DNA from 2 places in the Ruminococcus sp. D54t1_190329_F1 genome. Region 1 is predicted to be linked to the other one. Evidence: riboswitches for the same ligand, from Rfam matches in the RefSeq annotation. Region 1 holds a riboswitch; the other holds the start of a gene.
The links. Region 1 has a riboswitch for cobalamin ahead of I2D69_RS08550 (ABC transporter substrate-binding protein). Riboswitches for the same ligand answer to the same signal wherever they lie in the genome.

Region 1 (5,742 bases):
TGTAAATGGATTATAAACTACACCGAAAGTAATCTCCCCATTTTCATAAAGCCCAAGAGAAACTGCACTTAAGTGATAATCCCGGATCAGATTGGTGGTTCCGTCAATGGGATCCAGAATCCAGTATGATTTATCCGGATCCAGCCCAAGGTTCTCTTTCTCTTCGGCAATCAGTGCGATATCCGGAAATTCATTTCCAAGCGCCTCTTTCAGATACTTCTGCACAGCTACATCTACGTTTGTGACGTAATCTGCAGCTCCTTTTTCTGTAACCTTTTCATGTGTCATTTCCTGAAAGATCAGTGGCTTTGTCTGTCTTACAAGTTCTATGATCTTAGACTGATTTTCTTTATTCATATAAAAGTAACACCTCCAAGGTAAAATTTACCATAAATAAAAAGGAAGGACAAGACGCTAAAGCTATTAAAAATTGAGTTGAAAAAATTTATTTTTACCTTATAATTACAGTGTAAAAATAAAACTATGGAGGTAAGAGAATGGGTAATCTCACCAAGAAAGCAATTCTTGTGGTAAGCTTTGGAACCAGCCATGAGGATACCAGAAAAGTGACTATTGACGCAATTGAAGAGACAATTGGAGCCGCTTTTCCCCAGTACAGGATTTATCGTGCCTGGACAAGCAAGATGATCCTGGCGAAGATTGAAAAACGGGATCACATTCATTATGATAACGTGAAAGAAGCTATGGAGCGCATGGCACAGGACGGAATCGAAGAGGTGATCGTTCAGCCAACTCACGTAATGAATGGAGTGGAGAACGATCTTATGAAAGCAGACGTTCTTGCAGCTGCTAATCACTTCCAGTCTGTGAAATTCGGCAATCCGCTGCTTACCACAGAAGAAGACAATGCATATGTGGTAAAAACAATTACAGATGTATTTCCTGTAATTCAGGATAAGAAGACTGCACTTGTGCTTATGGGTCATGGAACAGAGCATTATGCAAATACGGTTTATGCCGCTCTTGATTACAGATTCAAAGATATGGGATATGAAAATGTGATCGTGGCAACCGTAGAGGGTTATCCGGAAATTGACCAGGCTTTGAACCAGCTGGAGAAAAGCGATGCCAAGAAAGTTGTGATCGCACCATTTATGATCGTGGCAGGTGACCATGCCAAGAATGATATGGCAGGGGAGGAAGCGGATTCCTGGAAAAATGTGATCGGAGCGAAAGGCTATAAAGTAGAAACTGTTTTGAAGGGTCTTGGCGAATACGAAAGCATTCGGAGGCTGTTTGTAGAGCATATAAAAACTGCCAGATAATTGACCAAAAAATTTGCAAATTGGTAATAATATTGTTGTTTTTAAAGAAGAGATATGCTAGACTGTTGAAGTAATTGAATACCAGTTAAGTGAACGGCGATTTCGCTGTGAGAGGGAATCAGGTGCAACGCCTGAACGGTTGCGGCCACTGTATACAGGAAGGCTGGCTTATGAAAACCATTGCGTATATGCGTGAGAAGGGAAGCCATGCTGTTACTACCTGCGAGTCAGGAAACCTGCTTGACGAAGGTAAGAAGAGGAGCTTCCGTAAAAAGTGCCTTTTAAGTCACGGGTAGTAGTGACGCTTTTTGAAGCCCCATCTTTTCGGTTACGAAAACAAACGAAAAGAGAGGAAAAGAAATGAAAAACAAAGTTTTAACTACAAGAATCATGGCTATGATGATGGCTGCTGCTATGACCATGTCCGCAGCGCCTGCAGTATATGCAGCAGAGCGTGCAGACTCTGAGACCATCAAAGAGGATAACCAGCCGGCCGAAGAGACTGCAGATGCTTCCGAGGAAGAGGATGCTTCTGAGGGTGAGACCAGAACCGAGTATCCTTTAACCATCACCACCTATGATTACGATGGAAACGAGATCGAAACCATCTATGAAAAAGCACCGGAAAAGGTTATCGCAGTATATCAGGGCAGCATTGAGACAATGCTGGCACTTGGACTTGAGGACCGCCTTGTTGCAACTGCAGGTCTTGACAACGAAGTTCCGGATGATCTGAAAGAAGCATTTTCTAAAACAAATTATCTTGATGAATTTACCCCATCCCTTGAAACTGTCACTATGCTGGAGCCAGATATGATCCTTTCCTGGAGTTCCCTGTTTTCTGATAAGAACCTTGGAAATGTAACCAACTGGATCGATAAAGGCTGCAACACTTATTATAACTCTAATACCCGTCCAGGCGGTGAGAGAACACTGGAAAATGAATATACAGATATTCTGAACCTTGGTAAGATTTTTGACGTACAGGATAAGGCAGAAGCAATTGTTGACGATATCAAAGCTGTAATTGACAACACACTTGAGGCAACAAAAGATGTAGAAGAGAAACCTACAGTAATGGTTCTTGAGCCACTTGGTGAGGACATTACAAACTATGGCGCAAGCAGTCTCGGAGGAGATATGGTAACCAAGTTAGGTGCAACTCTTGCAAATCCAGATGCTTCTACCGTTGGAAAAGAGGACATTATTGCAGCAAACCCGGATGTGATCTTTGTGGTATACATGCCATATGCAGGTGACGATCCACAGAGTGTTCTGGAAAGCCAGATGGCCGTGATCCAGGATGATGAAGCCCTCCAGAGCCTTGACGCAGTAAAGAATGGCCGTGTATATCCAATTATGCTCAGCGAAATGTACGCAAGTGCAACCCGTACCCAGGACGGAGTGGAAACATTTGCTAAGGGATTATATCCAGATGTTGCAATTGATTAATTGGATTGTGGAATGGATATATTGAGGAAAAAACAGTGAAAAAAGAGAAAATTTTTCGTTCATCTATCTATGCAACAGCTCTTGTGGGACTTGCCGCATTTCTGGTTTTTTCCATTCTGGCAGCTGTTACATTTGGAAATGCAGATCTGTCATTGAAAGATGTATACAGCGTGATTCTGTACAAAATATTCCACATAAAAAGTATGGCCTCCTACTCTGAGGGGGCCATTCATGATGTTGTATGGCTGATCCGGCTTCCAAGGGTTCTTCTGGCACTGGCGGTAGGTATGGCTCTTTCTGTGTGTGGCGTGGTCATGCAGGCAATTGTGCAGAATCCTTTGGCAGATCCTTATGTACTTGGAATTTCTTCTGGTGCTTCTTTCGGGGCAACTCTGGCGATCATGCTTGGAATCGGCAGCTTCCTTGGAGGAAACTCCGTAGGGCTTTGCGCATTTATAGGAGCCATGCTCACATCCTTTGCGGTTATTGCAATTGCCAATATGGGAGGCAAAGCAACATCGGCGAAGCTGATTCTTGCAGGAATGGCAATCAGCGCAGTCTGTTCTGCTTTTTCCAATTTTGTGATCTACATAACAAATGACAAAAATGGTGCCACAGAGGTTATGAAATGGACCATGGGAAGTCTTGCCGGGGCCAACTGGTCAAGGGTAAGTGTGATGCTTCCTGTGACGCTGGTGTGTGTAGTGCTTTTCTGGACGCAGTACAGGAATTTGAATCTGATGCTGTTGGGCGATGAAGTATCTATTACCCTGGGAACAGATCTGCACAGATTTCGGACTGCATATCTGATTCTTTCTTCTGTGATGGTAGGATTTGCCGTGTATTGTGCCGGAGTGATCGGTTTTGTAGGTCTGGTGATTCCTCATGTGGTAAGAATCTTGTTTGGAACAGATCACTGCCGCCTGATCCCCCTTAGTGCTCTGCTTGGAAGTTCCTTTCTGATATGGTGTGATGTGGCGTGCCGTGTGATCCTGAAAAACTCAGAAATGCCTATCGGTGTTCTGGTTTCCATTATTGGAGCGCCTTGTTTTATCTATTTACTGGTTCGCAAATCTTATGGTTTCGGAGGGAAAAAGGGATGAAAATAACCACAGAAAATATCCGGGTAAATTTTCAGGCAAAAGAAATCCTTAAGGGAATTTCCATTGAAACCAGAGATAAGGAATTGGTGGGGATCATTGGACCTAACGGAAGTGGAAAGTCCACTTTGCTGAAATGTATTTACCGTGTATTAAAGGCAGATTCCGGAGCTGTATATCTTGATGGGGAAGAACTTTATGCTATGAATGCAAAAAGCTCCGCAAAGAAAATGGCGGTGGTAGCCCAGCACAATTACTATAATTTTGATTTCAGCGCAAGAGAAGTAGTTTTGATGGGGCGTGCGCCTCATAAAAAAACTCTGGAAAGAGACAATGCAGATGACTACCGGATCGTAGAGGAAGCGCTGAAAATCGTTCAGATGGACAAATTTGCAGACCGCAGCTTTTCCACTTTATCAGGAGGCGAGCAGCAACGCGTGATTCTTGCAAGAGCCCTTGCACAGCAGACGCCTGCCCTGATCCTGGATGAGCCTACCAATCATCTTGATATCACTCATCAGATCATGCTGATGAAGCTGGTAAAGAATCTGGATGTTACCGTGATCTCTGCAATTCATGATCTGAACATTGCAGCTGCATACTGCGACCGGATTTATGTTTTAAAAGACGGTGTTCTGGAGGGGGAGGGTACTCCTGGGGAAGTTTTGACACCGGAGCTGATCCGACGGATTTATAAGGTGGAATCAGAAGTTGTCTATGACAGTCAGGGGAAAATGCATATTTTGTTCTTATAAAATAAACAGGCACAAGAGTTAAAAGGTGAGAAAAATGACAAAGATCGGAACTTTGACCTGTCTTCATTCCAACGATGTCTGTGCCAGGGTGGGATGTCTGAAGGCTTTTATGGAACGGGAGGCCTTTTTTAAGGAATATTCCCAGGATACCTGTTTGGCAGCAATGATGACATGCAATGGATGTAAAAGTATGAATCCTGCAGAACCAGATGATGACAAAGGAATTCTGGAAAAAATTGACAGGCTGGTCAGTGAAGACATAAAAGTTATGCATGTTGGTGTATGTTGTCTGATCGACGGCAAAAAAGAGTGCCCAAGAATAACCCGTATCTGTGAAATGCTGGAAGACAGAGGCATTCAGGTGGTTAGAGGCACTCATAGGGAATGAAAAGATAAGAAGAATATAAGAAAACTTCCAGACGGATAAGTAGCCCATAATCGAACCGCCTGGAAGTTTTTCATTGTTGTTTTATTGACAATCTCCCTGCAAATTAGTAAAATTAGCGGTGGCGGAAAAAAGATAGAAACACAAAACGCCAAAGCAAAATGTTTTTAAGGAGAATTACATAAGATGAGTATTTCCATGATTGGAATCGACCATAGTATGGCTCCCATAGATATAAGAGCCTTATTTGCATTTACCAGAAAAAATGCAGGAGAGGCAATGGAGAAAATAAAAGAGCAGCCTGGAATCAACGGCTGCATTATCCTGTCCACATGCAACCGCCTGGAAGTCTGGGCAAGCGTTGATGAGGAAACTGAGATTTCTTTATATGAAGAGCTTTGCAGATTAAAAAAAATACAGAACAGGGAATACGAGAAGTATTTTATAAAACGGGAAGGTCATGACGCTGTAGAACATCTGTTTTATCTTGCATCAGGGCTGAAATCCCAGATTTTGGGTGAAGACCAGATCCTGACGCAGGTAAAGGACGCCCTTGGAATTGCCAGAGAACATTTTACCACAGACGGAGCTCTGGAGGTGCTTTTTCGAATGGCCGTGACAGCAGGCAAGAAGATCAAAACAGAAGTCCCATTTTCCCATGGAAATCCATCTGTGATCCATCAGGCTATACAAATGCTGGAAAAACAAGGCTATTCAGTAAAAGAAAAGGTCTGTATGGTGATCGGAAACGGTGAGATGGGAAA
Region 2 (5,742 bases), on a different contig from region 1:
GTTCCCAGACATAGATAGTCGTAACCAGTTCCGCTTAAAGTAAGAACAGCTGTCATTTTTCCGTTTTTGGAAGTAAGGACACAGTCAATTACACGGAACATAGATGAACTGGAGTTTACTGTAATATTATAAATTCCGCTTGCACAGCTGCCTGGAGCAGGGGTTGCTGTTGGCTCTGGGGTGGTGGCTGCTTCCGGAGTTGTGCTTGGCACTGGAGTTTCAGTTGGTGCAGGAGTCTCAACCGGTGCTTCGGTAGGCTCTGGGGAAACAGTTGGTTCCGGTGTTGGAGCAGCCTCTCCATATCCTGGAACCGCCGGTACGGTAATCGTCAATATACCCTTTGCGTACCAGTTCTGGCTCTTCTTGGAATGAGGAACGACTGCTATTGTCTGAGCTTCCTTGCTTGCAGTAACTTCAAAGGTGTAGGTATAGCCTCCTGCACTGTTCTCTACTCCTTTGATGGAATTTGCTTCTTTATCAGAGTCACTGGCACTGCCAAGATAGATCATGTCATAATTCTGTTTTGCGGTAGAAAGTGTGACAATATATTTATCCTCCGAAACCTTTACAGTGGAACCGGTGATTACGAACATTGCAAATTCATCACCGTTTTCTTTTACAAGCTTGATTCCGGCATCTGTAATCTCATTCTGGGCTGGTGCCTGGGTTGGAGCTGCAGTTGGCAGTGGAGTGGCAGTTGGCTCAGGGGCTGCAGTTGGCTCTGGAGTAGCTGTTGGTTCCGGGGCTTTCATTCCTGGAACGTTCAGTTTCAAAGCCATATTTGTGTACCATTTCTGATTTTTTACAGAAAATGGTACGATGCTGAAAGTCTGGACCTGTTCACTGGCAGGAACCTCAAAAATGAAAGTATAACCATCTTCATTTTCTGTACCAACGATTGCTGCTGCATTTTTTGCTTCGTCAGGATCTTCTTTAGAACCAAGATAAAGCTTCTCATAGTTCTTTCCGTCAGTATTGAGGGTTATCTTAATTTTATCACCATTTAATTCAGCAGAAGAGCTTTTGATTTTAAGCATTTTATATGCACTGTTATCTTCCTTGTCAATGGTCATGTTGGAACCATCTGGGTTCAGATCCTCTGGCTTTGTTTCTGGTTTATCTGTCTCTTCGGTTTTGCCCTCTTCTGTTGTTTCTGGTGCAGCTGTAGGCTGTGGAGCTTCTGCTTCCTCATTTTTGCTTTCTTCAGCAGGTGATGCAGTAACCTCAGGAGTGGTCTCAGAGGCAAGTGTTTCTGTAGCAGCAGGTGTCTCTTTCACAGCAGAGGCATCCACTGCTGCCGGAGTTATTGTAGTGTCAGTGTTTTCTTCCTCAGCTGTTGCGCTCTCCTGCACAGGAGTCTCAGCAGCAACAGCGGTCTTCTCCGCCTCTGTTTCTGGAGTTGGTGTAACAGAAACCTGTACGTTTGCATCCTCATTTTCTGCCTGTGTAAGTACAGCAGGAGTGACCGTCATCGCGACGGAAAGGAACAGTGCAAGAAAGCGTTTTGAATTTCTTTTCATTTCTTTTTCCTCGATTCTTCCTATTATTTTATAATTTGAATAAATCCCAATTGCTTCTGGAGCCTGTTTGTACAATGGGCAATCCTGACAGGATTATTTCAAAAAAATGCCTGCTTCCTCTGAGAAAACAGGCACTAAAAATTCAATATATTGTATTATCAAATATATTAATGAGAATGAAGTACTTTCTTCGGAAGCTTTCATTAAACGAATTCAGCAGGTTTCCTGACTTACAGATCAACACAGAATCCATCCTTCTCAGCAATATACCAATGGTTTCACTGGATTCTACTCCCTGGTTACAGTGACCGGATCGTTCAGGACTTTCACCTGATTCCCTCTTAGAGCGTGTTGAAAAAATATTCCCACAATCTGCACGCTGTAGCAGACAGATATGTCTGGCACTGAAAACGGATTTATTCAATTCACCTCATTATAGCAGACCGTTATGTCGAAATCAATAGATTTATAGGGTTATTGCTTGTATTTACTGTACCCGACTTCATCTGTGCGGAGAAGTGTTCCATTCTCATCGTAGACACTGCGGTAGGTTTTACAGGTGTTTGGATCGGAATGCTCTGTAGTAATCTCTACCGTATTATTGTCAGTTTGGGTTCCGTAAATGGATACCGTTACGGCTTCCTCTTTTTCATCGTAAGAGGCTTTAATTTTAATTGGATAAGCAGTATTATTCTGAAAACGGAAATCCTGACCTCCCCACACCACTGCTGCGTCCAGACCATCCTCAACATAATCAATTCGGGCAGCGTGATTATGACGCTCAACAATGGTCAGATCAGACTGCAGGCATGCCATAAACAACGTAGTGGAAATCTGGCAGATTCCGCCTCCGATATCCTGGGCATGTTCGCCTCCTACAATTACAGTTGCTTCCCTGTACCCTCGTTCCTCCGTACGTGGACCTAAAGTATCGTTGTAGGAAAAAATCTGTCCTGGCTGAAGTTCCACTCCATCACAGGCTTCCACGGCAAGCTTCAAATTGGCAACACGGTTTTCGGTACCGCCGCCATATGTAGTATAAGTACCAAGAAGATTCAGATAAGGAAGGGCTTCTATCTCTTCTGTAGAAACTTCGGGCAGGGTTATTTCAAGGGGGATGGTAATCTTTGCCCCTTCTTTTGCTTTTTCCAGCTTCTTTGCAGCTGACTTCACATCAAATGAAATTCCGGTAACTGCCGGAATAATTTCATTATTTTCCCCCAGAGAAGCATCTGTGGCATCTGTATGTACTTTTTCATAATAGGATTCCAGATCCAGTTCCTCTGGCGGTGTCTTCATAGTAGGACATTCGATAACAGCTTCATAATCTTCTATGGAAATTGCTTTTAGAATCGCTTCTTTCAGTGCATCCATATCCGGACCGATTCCGGTTTTTCCCTTAGTGATAACCAACTCTGTATCTGTAAGTTCACAGGAAGTCTGTATAGTGGTGGATCCCTTTGAAATTCCAGCATCCTCCAGAAGCTTGTCCAGTTCGTTTTTGTTTCGGGCTTCCGGCATAAGGGTGACTTCTTCCTTTGTCTTGCTGTTCATCAGTTCGATGCGGTCAGTTCCATGAGTAAACCAGGCACCATGTCCAAGAGCATAGGCACTTTCTACAATTGATTTTACATCAAGACCGAGAACAGGATAGATGGATACCTTAAAGTTCTTTCCATTCAGGGTAATGGTCATCTGTGTGTTCTCATATTTTTCCTGAAAATCTTTTGAAATTGCGTCAATGGCTTCCTCTTTGGTCATTCCCTGAATGGCTATGCCGTTTATTTTAAGCTTCTTCCAGATTACATTATCTGTAAGAAAATGACACCACAGCCCATACGCACCTGCCAGAATCAGAACCAGGATCAGAACTTTGATCACACCGTTTTTCACTTGTTTTTTCATGTAATAATTTTACCTTTTGCAGTCTTTTTTAGAGCGTGTTTGAAAAAGGCTTTCTGCAAAATATATCGCAAAGTGGGGCGTGCAGATTGCAGGAATGATTTTTCAAACAGGCTTTAGAACAATGGGGTAAAAAAGCATGTCCGGTTTCCGGTATGGCATGCAGCCCCTACCTGCTCTACTTTTGCCAGAATTGTATCATTATCACAGTCAATAGTCAATGATTTCACATACTGAACATGACCGGAGGTTAGTCCTTTGGTCCAGAGCTCGTTGCGGCTGCGGCTCCAGTAAGTCATTTTTCCCAGCTTCAGAGTGGTAAGGTATGCTTCCTCGTTCATGTACGCAAGCATAAGAACTTCGTCTGTTTTGTAATCCTGCACAATAACCGGAACCATGCCGTCACTGTTTAATTTGAAATCTGACCAGGACATTTTGGACTTTAATTGGTTCTGTTCCATATTTTTAATACTCCTTTATGAAAAATTCTTCTGCAATTATGCCACCTGCTTTCATGCTCAATTCGAAAAGAATGAAAACAAGTGGCATATATCATATCGTCTTAATTGTAATTCTGTTTGTTCTGCCTTTAGAGACTTCCCTTCGTAGAAAGCACATCTGTAATACGAGGATCATAAGCTACCGCCATATCCAGCGCCTTTGCAAAGCTTTTGAACATGGCTTCTGCCATATGGTGATTATTTCCCGGTGTTAGAACCTTAATGTGAAGATTCATGGCTGCCGTATAAGAAATGGCGTAAAAGAATTCCTTCACCATTTCTGTGGACATATCTCCAATTTTTTCACTGGTAAACGTATCTTCGAAGGAAAGATACGGGCGTCCCCCGAGATCAATGGCGCAAAGCACAAGACACTCATCCATTGGAAGGATGCAGCTTCCGTAACGCCTGATTCCTTTCTTGTCTCCAACCGCTTCTTTAATAGCTGTGCCAAGAACAATTCCCGTATCTTCAATGGTATGATGATCGTCAACCTGAAGATCACCCTTCACCTTTATATCCAGATCAAAAAGTCCGTGGCGGGTAAAGCCATCTAACATGTGATTGAAAAATCCCACACCTGTATCCAGACTGCTTTTTCCGGTTCCGTCCAGATTCAGCTTTATGGCAATTTTAGTTTCCTTTGTATTTCGTTCAACAGTAGCTTCTCTTGTCATGGCTGCTCCTTTTTATCTTCCTCTTCAAAGCGGACTGCAATGGAGTTGGCGTGTGCAGTTAGCTGCTCTGAGGATGCAAACTGGATGATGTCCTTGTGGATTTCCTGTAATGCAGACCTGGAATAATATACAATACTGGATTTCTTAATAAAATCGTCAACGGAAAGTGCGGAGAAGAACTTAGCTGTTCCGTTGGTAGGAAGAACGTGGTTCGGTCCCGCGAAATAATCACCAAGAGGCTCAGAACTGTACTCTCCAATGAAAATAGCGCCTGCATTTCGTACCTTCATCATTACCTCAAAAGCGTTTTTAGTGACAATTTCCATATGTTCCGAAGCAATCTCATTCGCTGCTTCAATTGCTTCATCCATATCTTCTGCAATAAGGATATATCCAAAATTCTCCAGAGATTTTTCGATGATCTCTTTTCTGGAAAGAACCTTCAGATAGCCTTCAATCTCTTTCTCTACATTTTGTGCCAGTTCTGTACTGGTAGTAATGAGGATTGCAGAAGCCATCTCATCGTGTTCTGCCTGAGAAAGAAGATCTGCTGCTACATAGTGTGCATTTGCAGTTTCATCTGCAAGGACAAGGATCTCACTTGGACCAGCGATGGAATCAATGCTCACATGTCCATAAACAGCCTTTTTGGCAAGGGCTACAAAAATGTTGCCAGGTCCTACGATCTTGTCTACCTTTGGGATACTTGCAGTACCATAAGCAAGTGCTCCGATTGCCTGTGCACCACCAACTTTGTAGATCTCATCAGCGCCTGCTTCTTTGGCAGCAACCAGAGTGGATGGATTTACTTTACCGTCTTTTCCAGGAGGTGTGGTCATAACGATGTGAGGTACTCCTGCCACTTTTGCCGGCACAATATTCATTAATACAGAAGAAGGATAAACTGCTTTTCCGCCTGGAACATAAACACCTACACGATTTAATGGTGTTACTTTCTGACCAAGCATGGTGCCATTTTCGGTACTGGTAAACCAGCTGTTCTGACGCTGTTTTTCATGGTAGCTGCGGATGTTTACAAGTGCCTTGCGGATAACTTCCAATAAGGATGCATCAACTGCTTTATAGGCTTCTTCGATTTCCTCTTCGGTTACACGTATGGTTTCCGGAGTTACCTCTACTTTA

Region 2: linked by a shared signal. The riboswitch ahead of I2D69_RS13130 (hypothetical protein) and the one ahead of I2D69_RS08550 (ABC transporter substrate-binding protein) in region 1 are both predicted to bind cobalamin.

What each region holds. Positions count from the first base shown of each region.
Region 1 covers NZ_JADNDC010000015.1:25,670-31,411, forward strand. The annotation lists gene I2D69_RS08540 (inositol monophosphatase family protein) at 1-357, opposite strand, end outside; gene I2D69_RS08545 (sirohydrochlorin cobaltochelatase) at 498-1,286, shown strand; cobalamin riboswitch at 1,357-1,545, shown strand; gene I2D69_RS08550 (ABC transporter substrate-binding protein) at 1,647-2,738, shown strand; gene I2D69_RS08555 (iron ABC transporter permease) at 2,774-3,841, shown strand; gene I2D69_RS08560 (ABC transporter ATP-binding protein) at 3,838-4,593, shown strand; gene I2D69_RS08565 (CGGC domain-containing protein) at 4,628-4,981, shown strand; gene hemA (glutamyl-tRNA reductase) at 5,165-5,742, shown strand, end outside.
Region 2 covers NZ_JADNDC010000027.1:27,527-33,268, forward strand. The annotation lists gene I2D69_RS13130 (hypothetical protein) at 1-1,520, opposite strand, end outside; cobalamin riboswitch at 1,718-1,891, opposite strand; gene I2D69_RS13135 (VanW family protein) at 1,995-3,425, opposite strand; partial or broken gene hisI (phosphoribosyl-AMP cyclohydrolase) at 3,545-3,865, opposite strand; gene hisB (imidazoleglycerol-phosphate dehydratase HisB) at 4,012-4,599, opposite strand; gene hisD (histidinol dehydrogenase) at 4,596-5,742, opposite strand, start outside.